4 regions of the Paenibacillus sp. 203 genome follow, and region 1 is predicted to be linked to each of the others. Evidence: riboswitches for the same ligand, from Rfam matches in the RefSeq annotation. Region 1 holds a riboswitch; each other region holds the start of a gene.
What was found. A riboswitch is a leader RNA that binds a small molecule or an ion and turns the genes downstream of it on or off. The one in region 1 is predicted to bind cyclic di-AMP.

Region 1 (7,918 bases):
GCCAATCTGAGCATTGGTCGAAACTTACACAGACGGCTTTTGCAGGAGAATATAGTTGGGATGTTTCAGCTAAAGCGTATATGGATATTTACCATTTGCTAACAAAGACGGACTGAACAGAGTAGGAACACCATAGTCATGTTAATGAAAAAGGGAATCCCTTTAGCCAGTGTTTGGCTGAGGAATTCCCTTTTTGCTATGATCAGTCGCCCCCGCCACCACAGCTGCTTCCACATGAAGAGCCGCTGCTACACGAAGAATGACTACCAGAATCGCCTGAATCATGGTGAGAAGAGCCTCCATGATGAGAACTGTCATGGGAGGAATGATGGTGCGAGTGATGTGTATCCCAGTTCGAGCAACCGCTTGCCGAGCTACAGCCGGATGAGCTAGCTAATACGGCATTACCTGTAGCATCCGGGTGCATGTGTATGGCAAATTGTTCAGGTTGATACCATGAATACCACACAACAGCTAATAATAAATAGTCGACCTGTAAATAGTTGACCTTAGGCAATTGCTTCCCCTCAGGATCATCCACCGCTTTATTCACCCGCTCGCGCAGACGTTGTACAATCTTATGAACCGCTTGTTGGGCCTGATGTGAAATGGCTGTATTCTCCTGTGTATTCCAGCGGTCACCTGCTGGCTGCGCCGAAGTTGCGAGTTTATAATAGCGCGAAAGCTCGTCGTTCGGTAATGGATGATTAAAAAAAGTACCCCACAAACTGGCGCTATAGCGGTTCCAGCCAAAGCATTCCACATACAACCAGTCAAACCACGCCCGCTCCTCAGGCATCGGCTTAGAGCCGCCAGAATGGGGCGCATGGTGAAGCATACGACCAAAAAAAGCTTCCGAGAATTGCTGATATTCGCGGGTAAACATCAACATTTCGTGCCATAATTCATCCACATCACTACTGAACATAGGCACTCTATTCATAATCGCGCATAGCATAAAATATCGTTTTAGCTCAAGCCAGCGCCAATCATATTCTTGCTTCGTCAGCTCTGGGTGGGCTTCCATTACACGACGCCTTACGCTTTGAGCATAGGAGGCGGGTATGGATTGCTCCAGTAGCTGCATCAGCTCTGTAATCTCTGGATGACGCTCCTGTGTAAGGGACGAAGGAGAAGGGGAACTGAGGAAAAAAGCATTCCGGCGCCGTGTTTTTCTGTTTCCCCGGTTCCTGCGTATTGAACGGAATATAAACCAAACAATGATGAGGTCCACCACAATAAACAACGTCCAAAAGCTGCTCATACTATCCATGATGGCTGGCTGCTCCTTTCTGAAAGAACACGGAATTAAGATTTAGCTTTCGTTATTCAGCAGAGAGAATTCTTTTTTTATTTGGGCTAGCAGTTCAGGATTCGTGATTACATCGCAAGCAGTCCATGCCAAGGTTCTTGCAGCCAGCAGCATTCCTTCCATGGCCCGGTCCTGCATCGCCAAATCGCGGAATTCTGGTGTATGCAAGGCATGCTTCTCGTCAATAACTTGAATGTACGGATGGATAGCAGGGCAATGAAGCGATACATTTCCGATATCCATGGAGCCGTGATCTTCACCTTCCGTTATATCTTCTTGCGAAATGCCAGCCTGCACCAAATTTGCGGTAAAGGCATCGGAAAGTACGCGGTTTGTGACCATTTCATCATAAGATGTCTCATAATTGGAGGTCTCCAAACGACATCCGGCCTGTAAAGCAGCTCCTTCAGCAATTTGAATAACACGGCGAGTCAGCGGGTTCAGTTCTTGACGTGTAGCGGCCCTCACATAAAATTGGGCTGAGGCGTAATCAGGAATAATATTGGCTGCTTGCCCACCCTGATTAATGATCCCATGGATACGCACTGTACTTTTTACTTGTTGACGGAACGCATTGATGCCATTGAACGTTTGAATCACAGCGTCCAGCGCGTTAATGCCCTCGTGCGGACTGGCAGCCGCGTGGGCGGATTGACCAAAAAATTCGAATTGTACAGCATCAATCGCCAGTGATTTGCCTGATTTTTCGTAATGGTCATAAGGATGCGTCATAAGTGCTATGTCGCAATCATCAAACAACCCGGCAGCGGCCATCGGGACCTTTGCACCGCGTGTTTCTTCGGCAGGTGTGCCATATACCCGTACTTCTCCACCAGTTTCGTCGATGATCGACTTAAGGCCGACGGCAGCACCTGTACTCATCATACATATCAAATGGTGCCCACAGGCGTGTCCTAGACCTTTCAGAGCGTCATATTCTGCCAGAAAAGCGACAACCGGTCCGGGTTTTGCAGATTTGTAAGTTGCAATAAAGGCTGTTTCTATGCCCAATACGGGTGTCTGGATCTCAAAACCGTGAAAAACCAGTTCTTCTTTTAAACGGGCAGCGGCCAGAAATTCCTCGTTTCCAAGTTCAGGATTTGCGCCAATATATAACGAAATGTCCTTAAACCGTGGGGCATGCTGCTCAATTGTCTTTTGAATGGTCTGCTTAAAATCCATGCTGAAAACTCCTTTATATAAACTGTAATGTAGGTACTGCGTTAGGTATGCTGAAATTGTACTATAACATTCATTGCATAATCATGCATATTCATTTATAATGACACAATCTTATTTATTATAAAGAATTTAAGGAGAGAAAAAAAGATTGAAAAAGGCATATCGTTTTACCGCCCTGGTTTTGTCGGCGGTTATCTTGCTGTTGACTGGTCTTCCCATGCTCACTGCATACGGAACGGAAGCAAAGCCACAGAAAAAACTTGTAGTGGGCATGAGTGCCGATTTTCCGCCGTATGAGTTTCATAAAGTCATTAACGGTAAGGATACCATTGTTGGGTTCGATGTGGATATCGCCAAGGAAATCGCCAAAGATTTGGATGCTGAGATGGTCCCTGAGGACATGAGTTTTGACTCTTTGCTGCCTGCTTTGCAAAGTGGTCGTGTAGACTTGGTACTGTCCGGTATGACACCGACGGATGAGCGGAGAAAGAGCATTGATTTTTCAGATGTATATTATCGCTCCAAGCAAGTCATTATGGTACGCCCAGAGGATAAAGACAAATATCCTACGATGGATGCTTTGAAAGGCGAGAAGATTGGCGCACAAAAAGGGAGTATTCAGGAAGAAATTGCTCAAAAAGTGCCCAATGCCACTGTAACGTCATTGGATAAAATATCGGATCTGGTACTCCAACTGCGGACCCAGCGTATCAACGCTGTTGTGATCGAAGATACGGTTGCTAAAGGATACACGTTAGATGGTACCGTAACACTTGCCAAGGCGGTGCCTGAGGATGCCGGAGCAGAAACAGCTGTAGGTATACGCAAGGGGAACGCAGAATTGCTTGCCTCTGTAAATAAAACGTTGGCTCGCCTAAAAGCGGACGGGTCGATTGAGAAGTTTTCCACGGAGGCAAGTGCACTCTCAGCAGATCGACAGGTTTCTTCTAATAACATCGTAGATATTTTTTGGAAATACCGCAGTTTATACGCTACGGGTATCGGCTACACTCTGTTGCTGTCTGCGCTCGGAGTATTGTTCGGATTTATCATTGGTCTAATCATATCCTTGCTGCGAATGAGTGGAGTACGTATCATTGAATGGTTAGGTACCACTTATGTAGAGATCCTGCGTGGCACACCTATGCTGGTGCAACTTATGATCATTCATTACGGGGTTGCTTTGACGCTGGGTGTCAACTTTACGCCACTTCAGTCTGGCATAATCACATTGTCTCTGAATAGCTCGGCGTATCTGGCTGAAATTTTCCGTGCAGGTATCCAGGCAGTGGACCGTGGACAGATGGAAGCTGCCCGCTCGCTCGGGATGGGGAGAGGCAAAGCTATGCGTCATGTCATTTTGCCGCAAGCGTTTAAATCTATTTTGCCTGCTATCGGTAATGAGTTTATTACGATCATTAAAGAATCATCCATTATTTCGACCATTGGGATGGTGGATATTATGTATCAGGCCCAGGTCATTAAGAACATTACCTACGAAGGATTAAGTCCGTTCATAATCGCAGCCGCTATTTATTTTGTAATGACATTCAGCTTGTCTAAGCTGCTGGGTTTATGGGAAAGGAAGTTGAGAGCCAGTGATCACCGTTAAACAACTGCGTAAATCGTTCGGTAAGAATGAAATTTTAAAAGGCATTGATATAGATATCGCCAAAGGTGAAGTCGTCGTCATCATCGGCCCCAGTGGTTCGGGGAAGAGTACGTTTTTGCGTTGTATGAATCTGTTGGAACAGCCTACGGACGGGGAGATTTTATTTGAGGGCGAGCCGATTACAGCTCGTGGCCATAATATTAATGTAACCCGGGAGAAGATGGGGATGGTGTTCCAGCATTTTAATCTTTTCCCGCATAAAACAGTGTTGCAGAACCTGACACTTGCCCCAACACAGGTTAAAAGACAGTCAGGGAAGGAAGCGGAAAAAATTTCGCTAGAACTCTTGCGTACCGTAGGGCTTGAGGATAAGAAGAATACCTATCCGAACCAGCTATCCGGAGGACAGAAGCAACGTATTGCGATTGCACGTGCTTTGGCCATGCAGCCGCATGTAATGCTGTTCGATGAGCCGACTTCTGCATTGGACCCTGAAATGGTTGGAGAGGTTCTGGATGTAATGAAGAAGCTCGCCGAAGGCGGGATGACAATGGTAATCGTGACGCATGAAATGGGCTTTGCCCGCGAGGTAGGCGATCGAATTATCTTTATGGATAACGGTCAAATTGTGGAGCAAGGTACACCAGAGCAGGTATTTGGCACTCCAAGCCATGATCGCACCCGTGATTTTCTTGCCAAAGTATTGTAAGGAAGTGCTGATATAATCTATAAAAAAAGCCCTCCGTTTGACGGAGGGCTTTTTTTCTTTTTGTCACCATTTCCCTATATTTTCGTAACAAATATCGATTTGTAGATGACAAAATTGTAACGAGTGTAGTATGATGTTCAAGGTTCCCAACATTTTCATGCGGATAAGGTTACAAAATTGTGATATTATGCAGTAAGCCAAAACTTACCGGGACAGCATACGGTTATGACAAACGCTGAATGCTGGGTCTAAACTATGGGAAGTGCGGGGGACGTAACAACGGCAGTCATTCCGATACGTCATAAGACGATGTGGAATATGCCTAGGGGTGAATTGCACAAGCATAGGGCTTCTCCTGAGTCCGAATCCGACAGCTAACTTCGCAGGCATAACAGAGGAGGTACATATCTTTGAAACATCTAAAACATATTGGTAAAACGATGAAATTTGCGGTGCTTGCCGCAGCTATTGCAGGGCTGGCACAGACAGCTGGAGTAGCGGATGCTGCTTCGCTTCACACTGCCAAAGAGGGCGATACCTTCTTTTTGCTTGCTCAACGTTATGGAGTATCGGTAGACGAGCTAACGAAGGCGAACCCAAACATTGCTTCCAACAATATATATGCAGGTCTGCAAATTAAGGTACCTGGTGAAAAAAGTGTGAAGGCAGCTTCGGATTCGAAGCCGCAGCTTCTTACGGAGAAAGCACCAGCGAATGAGGGGCCAACGATTGAAGCGTGGGGCAAAACATTCAACTATAGCAAAATAGTTGACGTTAAGGCTTCAGCGTATTCTGCCGCAGCCGACGAGAATGGTAAATGGGGAGCAGTGGACTACTACGGCAATCCGCTTAAACTAGGTACAATTGCGGTAGACCCGAACGTCATTCCGATGGGCACGAAAGTGCTGGTTACAGGCTATTCCCACCCAGGTTTGCCGGATCATTCTTTTGTAGCTGTCGCTCGCGATCAGGGTAGCGCCATTACAGGAAAGCGGATTGATATCTTTATTCCTGGCAACAAATCATTTGTGAACGACTTTGGATTTCAAAATGTGAAGCTGTACGTTATTGATAAATAGCATTGTACGTATATACGGTTTAATTAAACATAATATATATTATGTAAACTTAATACCTGTATCCTACCGCATATAACTAGGTCGCAGGTCTTATCCATAAAAAAAAGCTGTCTTGACGAGCAGAAAACTTCTGCTGGTAAGACAGCTTTTTTACGTTGCTTTAGCTGTAGCTCAATCATAAACATATGGTTATTTCCGTTCCGATGTGTGGAGTAGCCGGGGGACTGTCACAAATTTGTAGTCCTTAGCTTTTAGAGAGTGAATTAGACCCGGCAGAGCTTGGACAGTGCCTTGCAAGTTGGAACTTTGACCTCCACCTGCGTGCATTAAAATAATAGAGCCAGGCCCGGTAGCTGGGATCACATTGCGTTGAATTTGTGTTTTACTTAATCCCTTCCAATCGAGAGAGTCTACATTCCAATTGACAATCATATAGCCATGACGACGTGCCCATTGGATTTGAGGCTCCGTGATTTCACCGTAGGGTGGACGAATCAACTTGGGGCGAAAACCTGCGCTGGCTTGTAAAATACGTTCTGTTTTTGTAATCTGGTTGCGAAAGCGTTCTGGTGTGGCCTTCCTAAAATCCGGATGAGTATAGGAATGGTTTCCTATAGCATGGCCTTCACGGATAATACGGCGTATGATCCCCGGATGCTTTTCCGCACGGTGACCGACGATGAAAAAGGTGGCTTTGATGCCATTGGCGTGTAATACGTCCAAAACCTGCGGCGTATACCTAGAATCGGGCACATCATCAAAGGTTAGGGCAATTTGGCGGGTGTGTGGGCCGCACATTTTAAAAATGTCCGCATGTTTTTTTCGCAGCATTGCTAATGTAGGAGTTGCTTGATCTGTGCTCTGATGTACAGAAGAAGCAACAGCTGCTTCCTTGGGATGGGGCGTTCCGGTGTTGGGAGGCGCATCCGCGTGAACGGGTAAACTTGAGAATGCTAGTAACAGTGCCAAGCATGGCAACACTCCCCTGTACGGCATATGTATCCCCCCTTTCCGTGCAGTGGTACCTAGTGGTGCTCTCGACTATTATGTACCTGTCCTATTAAAAATATGCTGGTAACCAAGTTCGGCTCATAAACGACTGGAAAGAAGCCCACGATGAAACGATTATCAATGAAGATGATGGAGCTAAACGTACATATTCTCTTAAACATGACCGAAAACAGGAGCATTTTCGCAAGTTTTAGCCTTACAACGAATTCGGTATACTGTGACAGCTGGTGTATAATGGGGATGCAATTCATAATTATACAGACATGGAATTGAAGGAAGGATGGATAAAAGTGACCGACTTGTTTACTCCTTATCAATTAAAGGGGCTTTCTTTAAAAAATCGGATTGTCATGCCCCCGATGTGCCAATACAGCGTGGAGGCCAAGGACGGAAATCCAACGGATTGGCATCATGTCCATTATGTGAGCCGGGCAGTAGGAGGCACTGGACTTATTATTGTGGAAATGACAGCGGTCCATCCAGATGGACGTATTACGGATCGTGATTTGGGTATTTGGAGTGACGAACATATTTCTGCATATCGTAAGATTGTAGAGGAAGTCCACAAGTATGGTGCCAAGATTGGTATTCAACTAGGCCACGCTGGACGCAAGGCTGAAGATGCTGAGCAACCTGTGGGTCCGTCCACGATTCCTTTTAGCGAACGCTTTAAAAAGCCGCACGCCTTAAAGACAGCTGAAGTCAGGGAACTGGTTCAGGCATACAAAGAAGGCGCGCGCCGCGCGGTTGAAGCCGGTTTTGATACGGTTGAGATACATGGCGCTCACGGCTATCTGATTCATCAATTTCATTCGCCTTTAACAAATACCAGAGAAGATGAATATGGACAGGATTTGTCACTGTTCGGTGTTGAGGTCATACATGCTGTTAAAGAGGTTCTTCCTGCTGACATGCCTGTGCTTATGCGGATATCTGCCAAAGAATACGTCGAAGATGGATATAACGTGGAATACATAACAGGCGTAGGGGAACGATATCGTGATGCAGGTGTG
Region 2 (7,918 bases), on a different contig from region 1:
ACTAGCCCCAATGGCAGCGAGATACCTTTTTTTGTTCATCCTATTTTATTTGTCCTGTATACATAAAGAATACTCAACGCTTGGCAGGCTCTACCTTTATTTGCGCCTCAAGCGCGAGATTCAGCTTGAGCACGTTCACACGCGGCTCGCCGAATACCCCGGCGCTGCGGCCTTCTGTCTGCTCCTGCACCAGTGCTCTCAGTTGATCCTGCGGGATACCCGTCAAGCCGCTAATGCGCGGAATTTGCACCCGTGCCGCCTGTGGCGAGATGTGCGGGTCCAGACCGGAGCCGGAGTTTGTAATCAGGTCCACCGGAACCTGACTGACGGGTACATCCGGGTTATGCTTCTGCCAATCCGCAATTGAGTCCTTGACTCGTTGTATCAAGGCCGGATTCGACGGCGCGTAGTTGCTTGAGCCTGAACCAGCCCCATTGTAATCAACGCTCGATACCCGACCTTGGAAAAATGCCGAATCGGCAAAGGACTGCCCAATCAGTTCGGAGCCGACCACCCGTCCCTCTGCGTCACGGAGCATACTTCCGTTTGCTTGCTGCGGAAACAGAACCTGCGCTACTCCTGTACTGACTAGCGGATATGCCAAACCGCACAAGAGAATCATCAGCACCGAAGTTCGCAAAGCTACTCCAATAACTGTACTTCCTCGCATCTCTTGTCTCTCCGGTTGTCCTTCCGACACTGTCCCGGTCCCTGTACGTTTGTTATGACCTTGCCCGCCAGATTCGGCTTTTTCGTGCGCAGCAAATCTGCGTCCAGACATCATCCGATAAAAACCACTCATGTCGTTCACCCTTTCTGCACTAAATCCACAAATGCACCAGCAAATCAATGGCCTTAATACCGACAAACGGTACGACCATACCGCCCAGACCGTAAATCAGCAAATTCCGTCCCAGCAAGCGATCCGAGCTCATCGGCTTATACTTCACGCCCTTCATGGCCAGCGGAATCAGAAGCGGAATAATAACCGCGTTAAAGATCAGCGCCGACAAAATAGCGGACAGCGGGGAGCCAAGCCCCATGACGTTCAAAGCGCCCATTTGTGGAATGGCCAGCATGAACATCGCCGGGATGATAGCAAAATATTTGGCAACATCGTTCGCAATGCTGAACGTTGTCAATGCTCCGCGCGTCATAAGCAGCTGCTTGCCGATCGCAACCACCTCAATAATTTTGGACGGATCGGAATCCAGGTCCACCATATTAGCTGCTTCTTTGGCCGCGACTGTGCCGCTATTCATGGCCAGACCGACATCCGCTTGCGCCAGTGCAGGTGCATCATTCGTGCCGTCTCCGGTCATGGCAACCAGCTTTCCCTGTTCCTGCTCACGTCGGATAACCGCGATTTTGTCCTCCGGCTTGCTCTCAGCTACAAAGTCGTCCACACCCGCTTCTCGTGCAATTGTAGCTGCTGTCAGCGGATTATCTCCGGTACACATGATCGTACGGATACCCATTTCCCGGAGCTGATCAAACCGTTCCTTCATACCTGGCTTCACTGTATCCTTCAAATAAATAATGCCGTATATCTGATCATCCAGCGCGACTGCCAGCGGTGTACCTCCTTCAGAGGCTACCTGATTGGCTTTTTCCTCCAGATCGGCTGGAATACTGCCGTTTTGCGATACAATCCATTGCCGAACAGAATCCACCGCGCCCTTGCGTACCTTTCGTCCATCGGTCAGATCCAGACCACTCATCCGTGTCTCCGCCTTGAATTCGATAAAGGTTCCACCTGCTGCCAAGGATGCATCCAACGTATGCTCCTGTTTGCGCATCAATTCGAGAACCGAGCGGCCCTCTGGCGTCTCATCCTTCATAGAGCTAATCGCTGCCCACTTCACTAACTCTGCCTTCTCCACGCCCTCCACAGGCACGAATTCACTCGCCATTCGGTTACCGAAGGTGATTGTACCTGTTTTATCCAGAATCATCGTGTTGATATCCCCAGAAGCTTCTACCGCCTTGCCTGACATGGCCAGTACGTTAAACTGGGTGACCCGGTCCATACCAGCAATCCCGATAGCTGACAGCAGTCCTCCAATCGTGGTTGGAATCAGACAGACTAGCAACGAAATCAGCACAGGAACAGGCAAATCAATGTTAAAATGACGGGCAATCGGCGCTAGCGTAACCACCACAATTAGAAAAATAATCGTCAAGCTAATCAGCAAAGTGTTCAGTGCAATCTCATTCGGCGTCTTTTGCCGCTGTGCGCCTTCCACGAGCGAAATCATTTTATCAATAAATGTCTCGCCTGGCTCTGTCGTAATTCGCACCTTAATCCGGTCACTGACTACTCGTGTCCCGCCGGTTACCGAGCAAAAATCACCACCCGATTCCTTGATGACCGGAGCCGATTCTCCCGTAATTGCAGATTCATCCACCGAAGCCAGACCTTCAATGACCTCACCATCGCTTGGAATCATTTCGCCCTGGGAGACAATAACCACGTCCCCCTTACGCAATTCGGTTGAGCTAACCACCTGAATGTCATTTCCGATGAGCTTGTTAGCTTGTGTATCCTGCTTGGATTTTTTTAAAGAGGCAGCTTGTGCCTTACCCCGCCCCTCCGCGAGTGCTTCGGCAAAATTAGCAAAAAGCAACGTAAACAACAGAATAACAAACACGGCCAGGTTAAAGCCCATTTCCTTGCCAGTTCCAAAATAACCGGGAAACAGTAACATGAGCAGCACGACCAATGTACCGATCTCCACGACGAACATGACAGGATTTTTCATCATAATCATCGGATTTAACTTTATAAAGCTATCCTTGATCGCATGCTTCAAGATGCCTCTGTCCAGCATGTGTTTGCGTTGTTCCTTCATGATCAAACACCCCGTTCATCCATTCTCATTTTCTTCTTTACATGGTCAAAAATTCAGCAACAGGTCCCAATACGATGACGGGTAAAAAGGTCAACGCACCAATCAGCAGCACGACCCCGATCAGAATGGCTCCAAATAACTTGTTGTCCGTGCGCAGTGTCCCCGTCGTCACCGGAGTCGGTGCTTTGGCATTCAACGAAGCCGCCACAGCCAACAATGCAATCATAGATACATATCGTCCGAAGAACATAACCATCCCCGTCGTCATGTTCCAGAATACATTGTTATCCGAAAGACCTTCAAATCCCGAACCGTTATTTGCGGCAGATGACGCATATTCATAGAGCACCTGAGTCAACCCGTGATAGCCAGGGTTCGTGACCGCATCGTATCCCCAATGACTCATAAATGCAAGTGCAGTTGGGGCGAGAATGAGAAACGGATGTACCAAAATGGCAATCGCGATCAGCTTCATTTCCTTGCCTTCAATTTTCCTCCCCATAAATTCCGGAGTTCTCCCGACCATCAGTCCGCATATAAACACACCCAGAATCGCATACATCAGCATATTCATCAGTCCGACACCCTTGCCGCCAAAAATGACGTTTAGCATCATTTCTCCCAAAGCAGCCATGCCACCCAGTGGGGTTAGTGTATCATGCATATTATTGACTGAACCTGTCGTTGCCGCTGTTGTGACCGCAGTGAATAAAGCCGATTGTCCAATGCCGAAACGAACCTCTTTCCCTTCCATGCTTCCCTGAGAAGCATCCACACCCAGTGTCTGGATTAACGGATTACCTGTCTTCTCAGACACATACGTAATGGATAGAAAAATAAGAAACAATACCATCATGGAGCTAAAAATAATCCAGCCCTGCTTACGATTACGGGCAAACAATCCAAAGGTATACGGCAACGAAGCCGGCATTACCCACATTGCCAAAATTTCCAGCACGTTCGTCCAAGGACTTGGATTTTCAAAAGGATGCGCAGAGTTAGCTCCCGCATAACCACCCCCGTTTGTCCCCAAATGCTTGATGGACTCCAGAGAAGCAATGGGTCCCATAGAAATCTGCTGCTGTGTTCCGCTCAGCGTCGTAATATCCGCCGTAGGCTGTAGCGTCTGGGGCACCTTCAATCCAACCAGCACCAGCGTAAGCACAAAGGCCAGCGGCAGGAAAATTCTTATGATGGCTTTAATAAAATCTTGAAAGAAATTGCCCATTCCTTCACCGCGCCGCGTCAATCCTCTCATAAAAGCCGCAGCAACCGCAAAACCGGAAGCAGCCGAAGTGAACATCATCATCGTGACGAACGCCATCTGCGTCAGATACGTAAGCCCGCTTTCTCCGCTATAATGTTGGAGATTCGTATTCGTCATAAAGCTGATTACCGTATTAAAAGCTAGTGATGCTTCCATATTACTGTTTCCAGCCGGATTACCGGGAAGCATTCCCTGTAAACGCAACAGCAAGTAGCTGATTGCCACAAGCACGGCGTTCGTAGCAATGAAACTCATAACATACGTAGTCCAACGCATGCTCTCCATTTTCTTCAAGCCTACTACCTTATAAATCAGCTTTTCTGTTCTGCCAAAAATCCGATCCGTCCGATTGGGTTCATTCGAGAATACATGATACATATATGTACCCATTGGCTTTACCAAGAGCAGCAATATAACGATCACAATTCCAATTTGAAGCAGCTCCATCCTTTATTCCTCCTTCAAAATGCTCCTGCGTTTGGAACAACAGACCTGCTTCCAGAGCACCAATTGTGTGCACACGTTTGCGAAAACCTGCTACCTATGATGCTTTAATGTTCAGATCTGTTGTTCCCGCCCACTCTATCCCTACCAGTGACTAGAACTTTTCAGGGTTCAGGAGTGCGTAGATTAAATACATAAACACAATAGCCGTAAGCCCGAGTATAACGATCATCCTCTTCGTCCTCCTTTAGAGGTCTGCGCATCACACCAGCGTACAAACAGCAGTATCACTCCATAACTCACAGCCATGACGAGCAGCATGTATATATCCATCATGTTTATACCCTCCGTATCGGTCTTCAGATCGCCATTCTTATTTCATCATAAAATCATAAAACAACTATGTTATAAGTGCTTATCCGTTCAGCAGAAAACCCACCTCTCCGTTCAATGTGTAGATCACATGGTCCGCTCCCAATCCCCGATAAATTCCTTGTGGATTACAGCCGTGTGTAATAACATAGATCGATTCCGATGTTAGCGGCCGACATATTTGCAGGAAACGGCAAGTCAGATTCAAGCTGTTCTCAAACAAATACACACTACCAATTTCTTTTTTTGGAAAATTCCATTTTCCCGCTTGCATGGTATTGATGCGGACAATGTGCTCCACACCCATTTTTTTGAGCTGTCGTTCCTCCTGGGCGCTATTCGTCAGAACTGCAAACGCCAATTTTTTGTAAATAAGCAATTTCACAAAACTTCTGCCCGCTTCATTCGGTGCAGTGACAATAATTAACCGACCTTCCATCAGTAGCTCCTCTCCCGGTATAAAAAGACAACAAAAAGAAGCCGAAGGAAAAAGGCTTTCCTCCGGCTTCTGACATATCCATGATAAAATAAACCATGGCTGCACACGGCGGTTTGTTGCCTCTCCCTGTACGCTTACGAGGTTAGCTGTCGGATTCGGACGTGAGAGTCGCCCTATTTCTGGCACTTGACCGGAAAATTCACCCCATGAGACACACGGCAAGCCGTACAGTCTCGATTGGTTCCCCCGCTTTTGCAACTGCAAAATTCAGCGCTATAGACATTTCGTTGTTGCTTCATTCAAGTTAATTTGAAATTACGTCTTGAATCATACACCCGCGCATGGAAGACTGTAAAGCTCAACTGCGGGGTTATAAATCGGCCTTTAGAGCATAGAAGATTAATAATAACGCTTACAATGCAACTATGCTTCTCACAGCTCATTCAATCTCTGTTTTTCATCCCTTTTTGAAAATGACAAGCATGTCAATATTGGCGTAGGGTAGAGCGTTTTTGGCCTTTTTTTGTAAAAAGAGAAGAAAATACGCTATATGTACCAGCTAAGCACCGATTGAACCCGCTTTTATAAGAAGAAACACCTTAATTCGCTCCATTTGCGGTGCGATTTACTGTTTTGAACAAAATACGATTTTACAGCGGCAGAAGGCTTAATACAGCTTTTCCAGACTTGCAACCTCACTTTGAATTGCTTACAATTTAATTGCTGAATATTGAATAAGGAGAGATACTATGACCGTTTATGAATATGATGCGCAAACCCTGCAAGGGAAACCAATTCCGTTATCCACATATAAAGGGAATGTTCTGCTTATTGTGAACACAGCCAGCAAATGCGGGTTAACCCCCCAATACAAAGCGTTACAAGAGCTATATGACCAGTACCATGAACTGGGGCTCGAAATTTTGGGATTTCCCAGCAACCAATTCGCCAAACAAGAGCCAGGGTCCAGCGAGGAGATTTCCGAGTTTTGCCAGATCAATTATGGTGTTACCTTTCCGATGTTCGCCAAGACAGATGTCAATGGCGATCAAGCGCACCCCTTATTTCGCTACCTGACCCAAACAGCTCCGGGGGTATTAGGGTCCAAAGCGATCAAATGGAATTTTACTAAATTCTTAATTACACGAGAAGGTAACGTATTTAAGCGCTATGCACCGCAAACCACTCCAGATAAGTTGGCGGGAGATATAGAGAAGCTTTTGCAGCAAAACTGATATTCTTCTTTATCACAGTTATTAAAACAAAAAAAGCATCCCTTCACGTAAAGCGTGTCAGGATGCTTTTTTTAACTAGGTCTTGCATATAATGCGGTCGAGAGGACTCGAACCTCCACGGGCGTACGCCCACTACCCCCTCAAGATAGCGTGTCTGCCATTCCACCACGACCGCAAATCATAATGTATTGAGGCAACAGATTTATTATACTCTCTCATCAACTATTTGTAAACACAAATATAATAATTATTTTATATGTTATTTTATCTAACATATATGAGCGATAATAATATTTAATTTGACAAAAAGGCTACTAAAATGTAAATATATATTACATACATTTCGAATTTTTTCGTTATCCCTAAGTAAAGAGTAAAATAATATAACATAAGGATTCACTTCGAGGAGGCGAACCGCCCTGCATAAAGGCAACCGTTTGCTGAACTATGCATTATTGTTGGACCCTTCCCTACCTGTTGGTGGCTTCACCCGTTTTAACGGACTGGAGAAACTATTCCGCAACGGACATTTGAACAGTCTACAAGACTTGGAACATTACATGCTGAATGATTTGTATCCTCAATTTACAACCGTTGACGGCATGGCTATCAAAAGTCTGTATGTCGCCATCCAGCAGAATGACGGTTGGCGGATCGCTCTCATTGATAAGATGCTGCATACCCAACGTCCCTCCTTGCAGCATGTGAAGGAGTTGCGTCTATCCGGTCAGCGTCTACTTAAGCTCGCTAAGGCTCTTTATCCTTGGCTTGAATTTGACCAGTTGGAATCCATACTCATTCAATACAATGCAATTGGCACACTCGCTACCGTTCACACCTGGATTAACTTCCTTCTCGTAAACGATGTAGAACAGACCGTTCACGGCTATCTTGGCGCAGCGGTGTCCTTCTGTGTGGAAGATGCCTTCAAACTACTCAATCCTCCCTATGAGGAAAAGAACCCTTTTATGGAGCGTATGACCAGCGAGCTGCTCTCCGCATGGAAGAAGCTTAACAAACCTGAGCCAACTGCATTTCAGCGTCGCCTTCTTCACAGACATTGGTCCAGCTCCTACATCACTCTACCGCTTTATATGAGCCATAATAGCCAATTGGATGAGCCTAGACTGTTTTCCTCCTCAGGTCTATTCAAACGCCTTCCAGCATCCCCCTGATGCGTCGTTTCGCTAATGTGGCAGCAACACCAAAAACACTCTGTCCCTTTCCTCAGGTGGCAGAGTGTTTTTTATCCACATATAATCGAAATTCACACTATTAGTAGACTCTAGACGGGTTATCAGAACCACCT
Region 3 (7,918 bases), on a different contig from region 1:
AGCCACCTGAAAGCGCGTGTCGTATACGTGCCAGATAATAAATACAAACGTAATAACGCCAGAAATACGCTGGAACAGAAAGCGCCAGTTACGTGAATAGCCGAATCTTTTGACATTCGGGTCAGCCTGATACGCAATATACAAGCCATAAATTCCGTGGAACAGTAATGGCAAGTAGATGAATAACGTTTCTAGCACAATAACCAGTGGCAAACCATTCAGGAAGGCCACGCTGCGATTAAATCCTTCCTTGCCGCCCTCCACCGCTGTGAAGTTCGTCACCAAATGCTCAACAAAAAATAGAGCCAGCGGAATGACGCCAAGAAGCGAATGCAGCTTTCTGGAATAAAATCCTCTCATCTAGGTCATGCTCCCTTCTCCTAATAATAGCGTTTTCAATAGTAATATAACATATAAATTGACAGTTTCCGACAGGAAATGTCCAACAAGGTGTCCCTTATAAGGAAAAACAAAAGTGTGAACATCTTGTGTCGCTTTCATGTTACTCCTTTTCGGCTTATAATGGAATTGCAATATACGTATTAATTATTATGTCTTTTTTGCATATAGAGAGGAAGTGGATGATTTGTTTGAGGATTTGAACGCTTTTGCCGTCATTGTCGAGCAGTCCAGCCTGAATAAAGCCTCCAAACTGCTGAATCTGTCCCAACCTGCCCTGTCTCGCAAAATTGCGAAGCTGGAGGAAGAGCTGGGTGTGAATCTTTTTGATCGTCGGGGCAAACGGCTCGAAATTACGTCCACTGGCCGATTTGTTTATACATTCGCGCTAGAGCAACGGCAACGACAGCTTCGCTTCTTACAAAAGCTGTCCCAGCACAAAAATGAAGCCCAGAGTATGCTTACACTCGGGGCTAGTCTCACGACACTCCAAACGACGCTGCCTACCCTCGTCGAAGCTTTCATGAGCAAGCATCCTCAAACCGAGCTAAAGCTGCTCACCGGTAAAACTCATGAAATCGTCGCCTTTGTACGTGACAAAAAAGCAGACGCCGGTATTGTCGGGTCTGCCATTCATGAAGCCGGACTGCGTTGCATTCCGCTATTTGATGATCATTTGGAGCTCGTTGTTCCCATTGGACATGAATTAACCGTCAAGACAGGAACGGCCTCGATGAAAGATCTGCAAGGATTGCCGATGATTATTTTCTCCAAAGGAACCTGGTACCGCAGTCTGACGGATGACTTGTTCCAGCGCAGCGGCATCATGCCGGATATCCGTATGGAAATCGACTCCTTCGAGGCAATTGTACGCCTGCTTCCAACCTGTAAGGCTTCTGCCTTGCTGCCCAAATCCTATTTGCGTAGCGAACTATTACGGGATAATGGACTCACTGCATTATACTTGCCCGATTTGAAGGAGACACGCCGAACGACCTCCCTCATTTACTCGGAGACGACCGATCTCGGTCCGACAGCACGACGCTGGATTAGCGAGACACGTGCGTCGTTTGCAGGCTACCGTATGGTGTAGAGGGTTTAATCCTCTTCATTAACATTAACAACCTCATCCTCAAAGCGACCGATATTGTCATTCGAGCCGATGATGACCATGATATCGTCTGCTTTTAGCCGATCCATAGCCGTCGGTGCGATCAGGATACCGTTCGCTGTATGAAGCGCCACGACGCTACAACCAAAGCGGGTACGGGCATTTAGCTCTGCTAGCGTTTTGCCATTCAGACATGCAGGTACATTGAGTTCCACAATACTGTATTCCTTAGACAACTCCAAATAATCGAGCAAATTAGGCGTGACTAGCTGGTGAGCCACCCGGATACCCATATCCCGTTCTGGATAAATAATCCGGTCCACACCGAGCTTTTCTAACGCACGCCCGTGCAGCACAGATATGGCTTTGGCTACAACTTTTTTCACACCCAGCTCCTTCAGCAAAATGGCGGTGAGGATGCTTACCTGAATGTCATCACCAATAGCAACAATGCCACAATCGAAATTACGGATGCCCAGTGATCGCAACGAATCTTCATCGGTAGCGTCCGCCACGACAGTATGTGTCAACATCTCACTCATACTGTCCACAACATCCTCATTCCGGTCAATGCCTAGCACCTCGCACCCCATATCAACCAATTGCAAAGCCAGGCTTGAGCCGAACCGCCCCAAGCCAATAACTACAAACTGCTGCGTTTTCATATCTACTCGAAAACTCCCTTATCCTATAATCATTTTGCCTTCCGGATGACGATACAATTCTTTACCCTTTTTCGGCCCCAGTGCATAAGCTAGCGTGAGTGGCCCCAGTCTACCTGCAAACATCGTCAGGGTAATCACCAACTTTCCTATGACTGTCAAATCAGGTGTAAGCCCCATCGACAGCCCCACCGTACCAAACGCAGACACCGTCTCAAACAAGATCATCAGAAAATGATGATCTTCGGTTGCCGACAAAATCATGGTCACCCCGATCACGAACAGCAACCCCAGCAGTGTAATGGTCAAAGCCTTGTAAATTCGTCCCTGCGCAAGTCGGTACTTGAACAGTACAATATCTTCCCGCCCCCGCAGCATCGAAATCACCGCTCCAATGAGCAGGGCGAATGTTGTGGTCTTAATCCCGCCTCCAGTGGAACCAGGAGAAGCCCCAATAAACATGAGTATGATGATAAAAAACTGCGTAGCCTGCCGCAAGCCTGCGATGTCCAGCGTATTGGCACCTGCGGTACGGGGAGTAACGGACTGGAATAAAGATCCCAGTAGCTTACCACCCCAATCAAGCGAGCCAAGAGTCCTTGGATTCGTAAACTCAAATACAAAAATCACGAGCGTGCCGACTACAATCATTGCGCCCGTCATGCTGAGTACCACCTTGGTATGCAAGGACAGTCTCTTGCGCTTGCGATATTCTGCCAGGTCTGACATCACTACAAAACCAATGCCGCCAGAAATAATTAGAAACATTGCGGTAAAATTAACAATCGGATCATATACATAACCTGTCAAGCTGCGAAATTCACCGAATAAATCAAAACCAGCATTGTTAAACATGGAGATGGCATGCCAGATTCCAAAATAAATCGCCCTGCCTACGGGCATATCAAAGGACCAGCGAACCGAGAATATCGTAGCGCATACGCCTTCAATAACCAGTGAGTACAGCAATACCTTACGGATTAACCCGACAATTCCCTCTACAGAAGTCTGATTCATCGCTTCCTGCAAAATGAGGCGCTCCCGCAAGGAAATCCGACGTTTGAACACCAGCGCGATCAAGGTAGCCATAGTCATAAAGCCGAGACCGCCAATCTGAATGAGTGCAGCGATGACGACTTGACCAAAGGTTGTGAAAAAGGTCCCTGTATCCTTAACGACAAGCCCTGTTACACACGTCGCGGACGCGGCAGTAAACAAAGCGTCTATAAACGCAAGTGGCTTTCCTGTTGTATTGGAGATCGGCAGCATTAACAATAAGCTACCTATTAGAATGATAATGGCAAAGCCCGCAACGAATATCTGCGGTGGAGAAAGCCGAAGCCAGCTTGCATTGGGATTCATCTATTCATCACTTCTCTCCTAATCCTTAAAACTATAAATCAGTGATTTAATACGGTGTAAGCTCGCTACGCGTTCCATTTGATCTTTCGATCGTCGTTGCCCCTGAATTTTTTGATTTTTCCAAACCTTAGTTAACTATAATTAGCATTCCCTGAATACAGGAAGAATGCATGTCAAGCACTACTCGGCCCCCTGTGCTATTGGCGGGCAGTAGCGAAGGGGGCAGAATTGTTCTGAAGAAGCGAAGCGTTTGCCTTTATCTCCGGATTTTAACCATTAAAGGGGGTATACAATAAAAAAATCCGGGGATAACAGCAATCGGAAGAATAATCTGCACCCGCAGCGGTCTAACCAATCCAAACACTTTTATACGCACAAAAAAAGACACCGGAAAACCGAGTGCCTGACTTGGTTCCTGCTCATAGCCTACGAGGTTAGCTGACGGATTCGGGCAGCACAGTATGCCCTATTTACACTTCCGATCCAGCAGGATCGGTTGTAAAATTCACCCCAGTAACATGGTTCCCCCGTTTTCCCATAGAAATTCGGCTCAACTGTATATCATTACCTATGTATTTCATAGGCATTGCCTCAAGATTATAATCCTTCTATATCCAGATCACAAAACCGATTTCGCCGAAAAAACGTGAAATTGGCTTTATTTTGCGAATGGGCATCGTTTAATCGCAGCTTATCTAATTTTATTGGAACTTTAAAGTGCTTTCACTCTATTTTCATGAATATCGCTTGTCTGTTGGCGCGAACCTGTGCAGTATGATATCTTTAATGGATGTTCTTATTTACAGATTAAGGAGGAAACTCATGAATCCTATCGGGAAACCGGTCGTGCTCACGGCCAACTTCAAAAAATTAGGCTTGCTGGGCGGGATTGGCCTGATTTGCTTTTTTATCTTTCAATTGCTTATTCCCTCGCTTAGCAATCCGAGTCCAGAATCAGTAATGAACGCAAAGGTCATCAGCAAACAAGAAGCGGTCATACACGCATTGGACTTCGCCCGCTCCGAGCTGGGCTATACTGAATCACAGCCTGAGGAGCCTGTCGTGACCTATCAGGCCGAAACAGATTTGTACGGTTATTTATCTAGAGAAAAACTACTTCAACAGTACGACCGTACATGGAAAAAAAGTTACCCTTACGAAACCTTTCGGGTCGATCTGCCTGAATCCTCAGCGAAGAGTAAACTGCAAATTCATGTGGATTTATCCACTGGCAAGGTCGTTAGCTTTAAACGGATCACCTCCAGCACCAATTACACACAGGCTGATATTTCTACGGATGAACAAGCACGTAACAGGCTTGTACGTGTGGCTGAGGACGGCATGACGCTCGAAGCCAAGGAGCAGGCGGCCGCAGTATGGGTCAAGCGCTTTGGCTTTAAGCCGTCGGATTTGAAGCTTGCGACCACTGAACAAGAAGGCGGATTAAAGTATACCGTAGACGATAAAAAAATCGGCGCCTCGGTACTTACACTGGCTTTTACTTTTGAAGACGGTGATGTTCGCTCCTTCACCCAAAGCTTTTCGGCCCCGTCGTCCTATACCGATTATATCGAAAAGCAAACATTTTGGGCGAATTTGATGACCTATGCGGGTTATGCCCTATTTAGCTTTGTACTGGGTGTACTTGCCATTGTGTATGCGTCACTCACCCGACGACATACTTCATTTGTACGCGGCATTGTTCTATCCGTTGTATACTTTATTGCTAGTATAGCTGGGACCATGAACATGCTGCCTTTATTGCAAGCAGAAGCAGGCGGTAAGGGCATGCTTATATTTCTTATGGTTTTCCAGATTGGTGTTACCTTTTTCATGGCTGTAGCGCTCTACTTCTCCTTGGTCGGCGGTGACGGGCTTATGCGTCAGGTTGGACTGAATGCATGGCCGCGTGCAAAAGAGCCGGGCTACGGGTTGTATGTGCTTCGCAGTATGTATGTTGGCTACTTGTGGGCCTTTATTTTACTCGGGGTACAATCCATCTTATTCTTTATACTGGAGCGCACATTTAATACATTCTCCACCACAGATGCCACACAATCCCCTTACAATATGGCTTATCCATGGCTACTGCCGATTATGGCGTGGATGGCAGGTATTGGAGAAGAGACTGTCTACCGTCTGTTTGGTATTCCGATGGTCAAAAAAATAGTGAAAAACACTTTTGTTGCTTGTCTGATCACCACGCTGATTTGGGCACTGGGACATACGCTTTATCCGATCTATCCGGTGATTTCCAGACCTATTGAGCTGACTTTTCTTGGTTTGCTGTTCAGTTTTGTGTTCCTGCGTTACGGCTTTATTGCCGCCATGTTCAGCCACGTTATTTTTGACAGCATTCTAATGGGACTTAGTGTGATGAGTCTGGGAGACACTGTGAATGTGAGCGCTGGTCTATTCTGGATCTTACTTCCAGCCATCGTGGGTTACATCATTTATTGGTTTAGTCCTAAAAAGCCAAATCGAATTATGTTTGAACCTATAAAAAAAGAGGAGCCGTATTCTACGACTCCTCCTCCCGAAGGGCAGCTATAATCTGACGCGCAAGCTTATCCCCAATAGAGAGAGGCCGGAAGTCTTCGACACTGGCCTCTCTTATTTTTTTGAGCGATCCAAAATGCTTAAGCAGTAACTTACGCCGTTTCTCGCCGATGCCTGGAATAGAGTCCAGCCGGGAAGTTACCATAGATTTGCCGCGTTGCTCGCGGTGGAACGTAATGGCAAAACGGTGAACCTCGTCCTGAATCCGTTGCAGCAGATAAAATTCTTCGCTATTGCGTGCAAGTGTCACGGCCTCAGAGGACTCTCCCACTAATAGTTGGGAAGTTCTATGTTTGGCATCCTTCACCAGACCACACACAGGAATGAACAAACCCAGCTCATTTTGCAATACATCGGTCGCCGCCTTAATTTGTCCACGTCCACCATCGACAACGATCAAGTCGGGACGTTCCAAATTTTCCTTAAGCACACGTTCATATCTACGTCGGATAACCTCACGCATTGTTTCATAATCATCGGGTCCCTGCACAGAACGGATTTTATATTTTCGATACTCCTTCTTGGCAGGCTTGCCATCAATAAACACGATCATGGCTGAGACTGGATCGGAACCCTGGATGTTGGAGTTATCAAACGCCTCCACCCGGTGCAAGCTATCCAGTCCAATGGCACGTCCGAGATTGCTTGCAGCTTTGGATGTCCGTTCCTCATCCCGCTCGATCAGCTTAAACTTCTCATCCAAAGCAACACGTGCATTTTCCGTCGCCATGCCTGTCATTTGCTTTTTCAGTCCACGCTGCGGTACAAGTACCTTTACATCCAACCATTCAGCCAGAGCGAGAGCCGCCGTACTCGGGTCCTCCAGTCCACCGGATAGTTGGGTTTCTGTTTCCTTTACTCCGGTATCTTGGTCACTAACTTGGTCTTGATTTGTTGCTGCTGCATAAGTTGCCCGTTCTTCAGCCACCAGCAATGAGTCAGCAGAAGGCTCTGTCTCCGTTTGTATCGCTTTCTCATCTGTCTGTCCGGTAGCATCGGTTGTAGCTGCACTGTGGAGTACAGTTTCTGCCGCAACCGGTTGATCGACATTGACCTGTTCGGCCTGCATCAGCTTAGGAGAATCTGGAAGCAATATTTCTTGCGGCACTGCCGGGTTGTCACTATAATATTGCGTCACATAGGACATAAAATCACTGTAAGCCTCACCGTAGAAAGGAAAAGTCGACATATGGCGCTCGATCATTTTACCTTTGCGGACATATAGGATTTGTACACACATCCAGCCCTTATCTACTGAAAAACCAAATACATCTCGATCCTTCGCATCCGATGTGGTGATTTTCTGCTTTTCCATCATCGCGTCGATGCTGATAATCTGATCTCGCAGCTCCTTGGCCCGCTCAAAATACAATTCCTCTGCGGCCTCCTGCATTTTACGCTGAAGATCCTTTTTAATTTCCTCATGTCCCCCGCTCAAAAAGGAACCAATCTCCTGACCAATCTGGTCATACGTTTCCTTCTCGACCTCTTTCACACAAGGCCCCAAACATTGATGCATGTGATAATACAGACACACTTCCTTGGGCATTACACCACACTTGCGTAACGGATACATACGATCCAGCAGCTTCTTCGTCTGATGTGCCGCGTAGGAATTGGGGTACGGTCCAAAATATTTTGCTTTATCTTTCAGAACGCGACGGGTCACCTCCAGCTTGGGGTGTGCCTCGTTCGTAATTTTCAAATACGGAAAGGTTTTATCATCCTTCAATAGCACGTTATAACGCGGCTGGTACTTTTTAATGAGGTTGCACTCCAAGATGAGCGCCTCCATATTACTGCCTGTAACGATATATTCAAAATC
Region 4 (7,918 bases), on a different contig from region 1:
ACCTCGTGATAACCATCGTCCCGCTTACGTAGAACATCAAGCATTAAATTGATTTTCGCCGGTGCTTTTTCATATATTTTCAAGGCGTTCACCCACCTTCAACTTTTCCCTCAAGACAGCTTAACATATTATATCAGACTCAGCGTGTCAAGTCATGAGGTTCAAAAAAGCGGAGATGACCCGGTCTAATCCCGGATATCCCCGCTTTTCATCAGCACCACCGATAGCTACGATTTGCGGGAAGCTGCCTGCTCGGCAAGTTGGATAGCCCGCTTGACCATATTGCCCGCATCCTTGGCTTTAATGCCTCCCCAGCCTTCTTCCTTGACCGTGTCGTAAAATCCAAGATCTTTGGCCAGCTCGTACTTTAGCTCCTCCGACATGACACTCCGTCTTCTTCGGCTCATACATACGCCTCCTTCGGCAATGGAATAAGGAAGATCATTCCCGGCTTAGTATGTGCAGAGATGTCATGCTTCATCCTGCTCTGTATATACAAAACGGCCCCGTCATTTGAAATGACGAAGCCGTCGTTAAACCTGCAAAGCTGGTATAAATCACGAAATCAATTAAGGTGTTTCAAAATATTCGACTACACTTGTATGGGAGTCGGGATCATATACGCTGACTTCTACCGACTCGGTAAGAATGTCAGCATAGCTGTAGGAGACACGTTTAAACGTCTGTTGCTCCTGATCCAGCTTGACGATAAAAACAGAAGGGTACGTTTCTTCCAAGACACCAGTTCGTTCGACGGTCTTACGGCGTCCGCCGTTAGCCCGCAGCAAAATTTTTTGCCCTACATGTGCGTCGAGACTGCGTTTGATTTCCAACAGCGTATTTTTAGCCATTGCCTAACGACCACCTCTTTCCTTGTCCATTATAACGAATTTTAGAGGGATTGTCAAATCAAGCTAAATATTATAACAACACGAAAAATAAGTTGTCAATTTAATTTTTTGCGAACAGGAATAATTTATATAAAAAATGACAAAAAGCCTCAAAGCAGAGGCTTTTTGCTCAGGTTAATCCTATTGGCACATTTGAATCCTAGATTGCGGAAGGCGTTACTTTAAGCGTTGATAAATTTTCAAGCTTCGGCAGGCCGATGCGATAGCTTCCCCTAGTTTCAATTCCACCCACTCCGCGACTGCCACTGATTGTCTGGTGAAACAGGTCCCCCATGTTGACCGTATCACGGATCGAAGTAAAGGCCGCCTTGGCAGCCACGTAAACGGGGTCCAGCGCGTGAATCAGGATACGCCCTGGTGAGCTGGCGAAGTTCGCTCCCGCACGTAGCAGCGCCTCAAAATGGGACTGGCACGCCCCCGCTACAATCGTCAGCGAATCCAGATGACGTTCATATTGTCTTGCTACCTGAATCGCCGCCACAAAATTTTGCGAATTTTTATAACTTTTCAAGCTGTACAAATCGTAAGGCTGTGGCTGCTTCAGCACACCGTCATGTCCGGTAATGACTACGATATCCGGACGGATACGAGGAAGCAGTCGGTACAACGTGTCCGCCATTGCCGATTCGTGAACGTGATGTCCCTCTGCAGGAACACGGAGCTGTTCATATAAACTGAGACATTTTTTCAGATAGCTGGGATCTCCATCCAGGTGAAGAACCTTTCCCGGCATTTCAAAATATGTTGACTCAACCGGATCACTCCAGTCCCCTACCAGAGCTGCCTGACTACGAGCAGCTTGCTGCTGGCGTGCCCGTTGCAACAGATTAAGAGACTCACCAGCCTTAATGTGGGCCTGCTGAGTCTTACCGCTAATCTGGTCTGCAGGCACTCTGACCAGATCGTTCACCGGGGAATCGGCCAGCAGCCGAAATTCTATTCCCTTAATGATCGCTTTATCCCGCTGGATGTCCTCAACACGAAACGTGACATCTCCGCCGTACGATTTCCGAACGACCAAGTCCCCTAAACTCATCACACTGTATCACCCCTCCTATATCGTATGGGTGAATGCACAGTTTGGTTCCAGCTTAGGATATACCTGCCTCCAACAGCACAGCGCTGAGACGCGCAAATTCCTCAATACTTAGCGTTTCTCCTCGACGGGAGGGTTCAATACCAGCTTGTTGCAACAGCGGCTCCAGCGTGTCCCTGTTCTCTTTGGTGAAGAAACGGCTTTTTAAGTTATTGGAAATGGTTTTACGACGCTGGGCAAAAGCAGCATGAACCACTTCAAAGAAGTGCTTCTCATCCACCACTTCCACCGGAGGGGCTTCCCGTACACGCAGCCGTATGACTGCAGACTCCACATTTGGCTGGGGAATAAATACTGTGTTCGGCACAGTGCAGACTAATTCAGGTTCGCTGTAATATTGCACTGCAATGCTCAGACTGCCGTAATCCTTCGTTCCAGGAGACGCAGCCATGCGCTCAGCCACTTCTTTTTGGATCATAACGACGATATTCTCCAGAGGGAGCTTGTCCTCCAGCAGCCTCATCAGAATCGGTGTGGTAACATAGTACGGCAGATTAGCCACGACACTTACTTTACTCACGTCTGCAAAATCGGCTGCGAACACCTCTCGCAAATCCAGCTTCAGCACGTCTCCATGACGTACCTTCACATGCTCGTAAGGGGCCAACACCTCTTCGAGAATTGGCAGCAGCCGCTGGTCAATCTCGACAGCGGTAACTGCCTTGGCCGATTGAGCCAGCTTCTCGGTCAAAGCGCCAATCCCAGGACCGATCTCAAGTGCACCCTTCGTCTCATCCAATCCAGCAGCATTTACAATCTTATTGAGAATATTTTGATCAATCAGGAAATTTTGTCCCAAACTCTTTTTGAACGAAAAACCGTGCCGTTGAATAATTTCCTTCGTACGCCGCGGTGTTGCTATATCTTGAATCCCTGTCATACGGACATCACAATCCTTCACTTTCAATTTGTGCCAGCGCCCCGGCAAATTCCTCGCGGCTGATCTGAAATACAGAGAGCCGTTTATGTAGCTGCTTTCCGTTACAATAACCAATACCCAGCACATTCCCTAAGGCCATACGGCGTGCAGCAGCATTGGGATGGGTGATGAGTCCAGCATCAATCAGGTCCGCCCACTCAATCAGCGGGTCGGCGCCTTCCACTGTCGTATGGACCCGTGCAAGAGCGTGTCTGATCGCTTCTGGTGAGGCATTCTCCACGCCAATATCTCCTTTACGCGTCGCTTCTGCCTCGGGTATAAAGGCCTGCTTGCAGCCGGGTACCTTGGAAGCGATAATCTTACGGATGCGCTCCCCTGCATGATCGGGATCGGTTAAAATGATGACCCCCCGCCGCTCCTGCGCCAATGCAATTTTACGCAGCGTCATTTTATTAATGGCGGAGCCGCCAGTTTCTATCGTATCCGCTTCAACAGCGCGGCGAATGGCCACCGTATCATCCCGGCCCTCTACCACGATCACTTCCTTGATCATTTGCGTTTCCCTCCACTGCTACACAGCAAGCTATATTTATCTTTCCCTGCTTTTGAAAACAAAATAAGAAGAGGATATCCTCTTCTTAGCATGGCATAACTATGTTGTTAATACTATCGCATTGCCCTCAACATACACAACCTGTTTTAGTTGATTTCAGGCTTTACCGGTCCGATAACATATACGGTTTTACCGTGCTTACGACCAAATTGGTTGGCTCGGCTCAAACTCTCATAATACACATCGATTTTGTGGCCTTTAATCGCGCCACCGGTATCCTCCGCACGACGGAAGCCCACCCCTTCGATGTACACCCACCAGCCGATTGGAATTATACTCGGATCGACCGCGATGGTGCGTCCTTCCGTGACACGTGCGCCGGATGCAGTACGTGTACCGATACCTGGCTCCTGTGAGGAATACGCCGTCATGGAGACATTTTGTAAAACTTTGCTATATTTAAAATTTACGCCTGCTTTACGGACAGCACTGCCCGAACTAACCGTTGTTGCCTTAACCGCATCATTGGGACCGACGGAAGCAGCAAGAACGACCGGTTTTTTCTTCGTTCCTACCGCAATGACTTTATCCACACGGTTCTGTGCAACTTCCTTGTTAACCAGCTGTTTGGATACCAACTTTCCATCATGATATACCTTTTGAACGTGCTGGACGACCACACCCGATTTGCCGCTTTGAATGACCCGATTATCGCCTTTATAAAGACTCGGATCGGCCGTTTTGATGACCTGATAAGGCACCTGTTTTTTCTGTTCGACCTGCTGTTTCTTCACACGGACGATTTTTATGTCCATGTTAGACGAAACAGAGGCATCCAACGCAGGATAAACTTTATCCGTTGATGATAATTTATAGCCCGAGGTACGAATGGCACCTTCTACTGTATTTTCTGTTGTGTACAGCTTTTTCGTCTCATTGCCTGAAGATACTTTAACCTGATTGGCACGTTTAATGACTACGCGATCGCCATCCTGTATTGCTCCATTTAGCGGCATGGAAACTGTATCATGCGGCTGAAGTGAAATGGAATGCTCGCTCAGCAAATCTTGAAGCTTGGATTCCCGGGTTTCTACCGCAGACGCCTTGCCATCGATGACAAAAAAGACTTGTTTTTTAGATTGCGTGTACATCAGAATTGAAATCATAATCGTTAGCGCGATTAGAAAAATAGCAACCAAAGCAGCCTGGCGCACATTCTCTTGCTTCCAACGCAATACGTAAGACATGCTGGATGAGCGTGACTCATGGGTATCCTTTTTCTGGAAAATGCCCATTTCCTCCGTCCTCCTTACATAGCCCGCCGTCTGGAGTAAGACATAGTTGAGATTTGACGTGACTATAACAGATTTTCTACAAGACAAGCCCAAATTACGACTGTCCTGCACCATGTACCCGTCTTCGCGGCATGCTGTCCTCCCCTGTTTAACCACAGTATGATGACAGATTTTCTTTTATTCACAACAAAAAAAGCCAGAGAAAGAGACTAGAGAGCTCTTTCGTGGCTTCCGGCATGTGTGAATATGCGGGAAAACTCATGCACGAGATGGCTTCTCTCTTGTTACGCTTACGGGGTTAGCTGTCGGGTTCGGACGTAGAGAGTCGCCCTAGCTTGGGTCAACCGCTCATGGCGGTCGCCTTCACATTCACCCCGAAGACCCAGAAAGAAATCGAAATACGGCTCCTCCACCTGTTCAATCCCATCCGGGAAAAGAATTTAGGTCGAGCCGGCTGGCGGAAGAGACGTTCCCTTCTTGCACATACGCCGGACCTACTGTAAGCCATATCGGTTCCCCCGTTCCCTGTAAAAGGGACTCAGCGAGACTGGTTCATGAAATGACTTGTTGATGTTTACATTCAAACAACAATTCACTGAAAAGATGATATCCTGTTTCTATGCATGTTGTAAAGCAGGTTTCAAGTACATTTTTTAAAATATTCGGTTAAAATATTGTAATATTCTCGAGTTTCCTGCAACAAATTCATGATTAGCTTCGTCTATCTCTTTATTTTGATCGATTTCTTCACTTTTTCATTGAATGTCAAATCGTTCCAGGGCATTTCGGGTCGTTATTGACACTAATTCCTCCACTGTAATCCCTTTGATTTGGGCTGCAGCCTCTGCTACCAGTCTCACATGTGCAGACTCATTTCGCTTCCCACGAAACGGATGAGGCGTCAGATAGGGAGCATCAGTTTCAATGAGCAGACGGTCCAGCGGCACCTGTGCGAGCACCTCTTTTGGCTGCTTGGCATTTTTGAACGTTATTGGACCACCGAAGGAAAGGTGAAATCCCATATCCAGCACCATTTTCGCTGTCTCCCAGCTACCCGAAAAGGAGTGCATGACTCCACCAATCTCACTCGCTTTTTCCTCGCGCAAAATCTTAACAATATCTTCATGTGCATCCCGGTTATGAATAACAATGGGCATCTTGAGCTCACGAGCCAGACCAATTTGATTTCGAAACACCCGATGCTGCACATCCTTCGGTGATGTATCCCAATAATAATCCAGACCGATCTCCCCGATGGCTACAACCTTTTTATGACTGCATAACGATGCAATCCATTCTAGATCGCCCTCCTGCATTGTAATAGCATCCTGTGGGTGCCATCCAACTGCCGCATAAATAAAATCATACGTCTCGGCCAATTTCATGGTGGATGGAATGGTCTCACGATTAAATCCGATATTGATCATCCGCGTTACTCCTGATTCGACAGCACGTGCTATAACTTCTTCACGATCTTCGTCAAATTGTGGCGCATCCAAGTGAGTATGAGTGTCGAATAAATCCAAGGTTTACATCTCCTTTTTTTACTTACATTTCTATATAGTTGTCTATTCTTTGACAAAATAATTCCTTATTTCGGCAGGAAGCCTGTCTTTTACCGCGTTTAATTTATTCTGGGGAAAATACATATGATATTTCCCTCGGTGAATACCACTTATTGAGCGCACAATTTCCGAAACTTCGGATATTTCACTCACCTCGCCCTGACGTCCAAGCAGTAAAATCTGGTTGTCCGTCGAGCCACCCTGCCGAAACACATCATAAGGAAGATCTGTCGGAAAATCAATTTCAAAATCATATTCAGGGTGCAAACCAGCCTCTTTCAAAGCTTCTCGAATACTGTCAATGGTATCTGTATCCATATTTTCAATCTCTACATATTTATACAATCTACGGTCCATAAACCGGCTGCTCAAATCACTTAAAATCTCGTCCTTTTCTCGTTTCCACTGGCTAAATACGGTCTGGATTAATGACTCGTCGAGCATCAGATATTGCTCTACTGTAAGATCTCCCTTCAACAGATCCGGCAACGGGTTCAGCAGAAATCCAAACTCATATCCGTTTTTAAACAATTCCTTTGCTCGCTTGAAAATTTTACGTAAAAGGATTTCCGAGCTGCGTGTTACAGGATGAAAATAAATTTGCCAATACATCTGGTAGCGTGACATTAAATAATCTTCTACTGCATGCATACCTGATTCCTTCACAACAATTCTCCCATTATGAGGACGCAGCAGTCGTAAAATACGATCCAAATCAATCGTGCCGTAGTTGACGCCTGTCGAGTGAGCATCCCGCAACAAATAATCCATACGATCGGCATCTAGTGGACTGGTTACCAGATTGACAACAATCGGTTTATCATACGTTTTGGCTATAACCGCAGCCACCTTTTGTGGAAGCTTCTCGTCGACTTGCCGTAGCACGGCGTTGATCTTCGTGTCTCCCAGTACAATGCGGCATGTCCAATCCTCATGGTTCATATGAAAGGCTTCCTCAATTGAATGAGAAAATGGGCCGTGCCCCACATCATGCAATAGAGCTGCACACAGAGCAACCAGTCTTTCCTCCTTCGGCCAATCCGGGAAATCTCCACGTTCAAATTGAGAAATAATACTTCTCGTAATCTCATATACGCCCAATGAGTGTGAAAACCGGCTATGCTCCGCTCCATGAAACGTAAGATACGACGTTCCTAACTGCCGTATTCGCCGTAAACGTTGGAACTCCGGCGTGTTGATTAACCGCCATATCACAGTATCCTGAACATGGATGTAATTATGTACCGGGTCTTTAAAAACTTTTTCTTCACTAAGTGGCTGGTGCAAGATATCAGCTCCTTTAATATTCGGAATAATGGATTAAAATACAATAAAATCCTAAATGGTTTCCCTCATTCGACATTCTTTGTCGTAATATGTCGAATTATAGTTTTTCGACATTTCCAAATCGACAAACTGAATAAATCATCAATGAGATAAGGCAATACACACAAGTAAAGCTCTTTAATCTAAATACTTTTGCATAATCAGACTGTTACTACATTTTTAAGGTTGACTGTTTTGGGAATCGTTGGTATAGTAAATATCAGAAAAGAGAAAATTTTGTCGAATCATGACACTTATATTATTTTAAACGGCGAGAGGAGCCTGATTTATT

Region 2: it holds a riboswitch for cyclic di-AMP, as region 1 does, so the genes downstream of both, WA407_RS10960 (hypothetical protein) here and WA407_RS08280 (3D domain-containing protein) in region 1, are expected to answer to the same signal.
Region 3: it holds a riboswitch for cyclic di-AMP, as region 1 does, so the genes downstream of both, WA407_RS15745 (TrkH family potassium uptake protein) here and WA407_RS08280 (3D domain-containing protein) in region 1, are expected to answer to the same signal.
Region 4: it holds a riboswitch for cyclic di-AMP, as region 1 does, so the genes downstream of both, WA407_RS24375 (3D domain-containing protein) here and WA407_RS08280 (3D domain-containing protein) in region 1, are expected to answer to the same signal.

What each region holds. Positions count from the first base shown of each region.
Region 1 is NZ_JAXCHD010000003.1:401,305-409,222, forward strand. It holds gene glgA (glycogen synthase GlgA) at 1-116, shown strand, start outside; gene WA407_RS08260 (hypothetical protein) at 203-1,273, opposite strand; gene WA407_RS08265 (M20 family metallopeptidase) at 1,316-2,494, opposite strand; gene WA407_RS08270 (ABC transporter substrate-binding protein/permease) at 2,643-4,106, shown strand; gene WA407_RS08275 (amino acid ABC transporter ATP-binding protein) at 4,093-4,815, shown strand; cyclic di-AMP (ydaO/yuaA leader) riboswitch at 5,046-5,219, shown strand; gene WA407_RS08280 (3D domain-containing protein) at 5,226-5,894, shown strand; gene WA407_RS08285 (polysaccharide deacetylase family protein) at 6,084-6,890, opposite strand; gene WA407_RS08290 (NADH:flavin oxidoreductase/NADH oxidase) at 7,196-7,918, shown strand, end outside.
Region 2 is NZ_JAXCHD010000004.1:330,386-338,303, reverse strand. It holds gene kdpC (potassium-transporting ATPase subunit KdpC) at 74-802, opposite strand; gene kdpB (potassium-transporting ATPase subunit KdpB) at 822-2,852, opposite strand; gene kdpA (potassium-transporting ATPase subunit KdpA) at 2,890-4,566, opposite strand; gene WA407_RS26740 (potassium-transporting ATPase subunit F) at 4,718-4,795, opposite strand; gene WA407_RS10960 (hypothetical protein) at 4,979-5,374, opposite strand; cyclic di-AMP (ydaO/yuaA leader) riboswitch at 5,490-5,657, opposite strand; gene WA407_RS10955 (glutathione peroxidase) at 6,124-6,609, shown strand; tRNA gene WA407_RS10950 (tRNA-Leu) at 6,702-6,784, opposite strand; gene WA407_RS10945 (urease accessory protein UreF) at 7,047-7,784, shown strand.
Region 3 is NZ_JAXCHD010000006.1:170,038-177,955, reverse strand. It holds gene WA407_RS15760 (succinate dehydrogenase cytochrome b558 subunit) at 1-360, opposite strand, end outside; gene WA407_RS15755 (LysR family transcriptional regulator) at 587-1,492, shown strand; gene WA407_RS15750 (potassium channel family protein) at 1,498-2,175, opposite strand; gene WA407_RS15745 (TrkH family potassium uptake protein) at 2,194-3,534, opposite strand; cyclic di-AMP (ydaO/yuaA leader) riboswitch at 3,943-4,095, opposite strand; gene WA407_RS15740 (CPBP family intramembrane glutamic endopeptidase) at 4,357-6,087, shown strand; gene uvrC (excinuclease ABC subunit UvrC) at 6,056-7,918, opposite strand, start outside.
Region 4 is NZ_JAXCHD010000016.1:77,948-85,865, forward strand. It holds gene ispE (4-(cytidine 5'-diphospho)-2-C-methyl-D-erythritol kinase) at 1-83, opposite strand, end outside; gene WA407_RS24350 (small, acid-soluble spore protein, alpha/beta type) at 228-407, opposite strand; gene veg (biofilm formation stimulator Veg) at 570-851, opposite strand; gene yabG (sporulation peptidase YabG) at 1,051-1,947, opposite strand; gene rsmA (16S rRNA (adenine(1518)-N(6)/adenine(1519)-N(6))-dimethyltransferase RsmA) at 2,003-2,887, opposite strand; gene rnmV (ribonuclease M5) at 2,895-3,440, opposite strand; gene WA407_RS24375 (3D domain-containing protein) at 3,587-4,735, opposite strand; cyclic di-AMP (ydaO/yuaA leader) riboswitch at 5,007-5,289, opposite strand; gene WA407_RS24380 (TatD family hydrolase) at 5,491-6,261, opposite strand; gene WA407_RS24385 (HD domain-containing protein) at 6,304-7,587, opposite strand.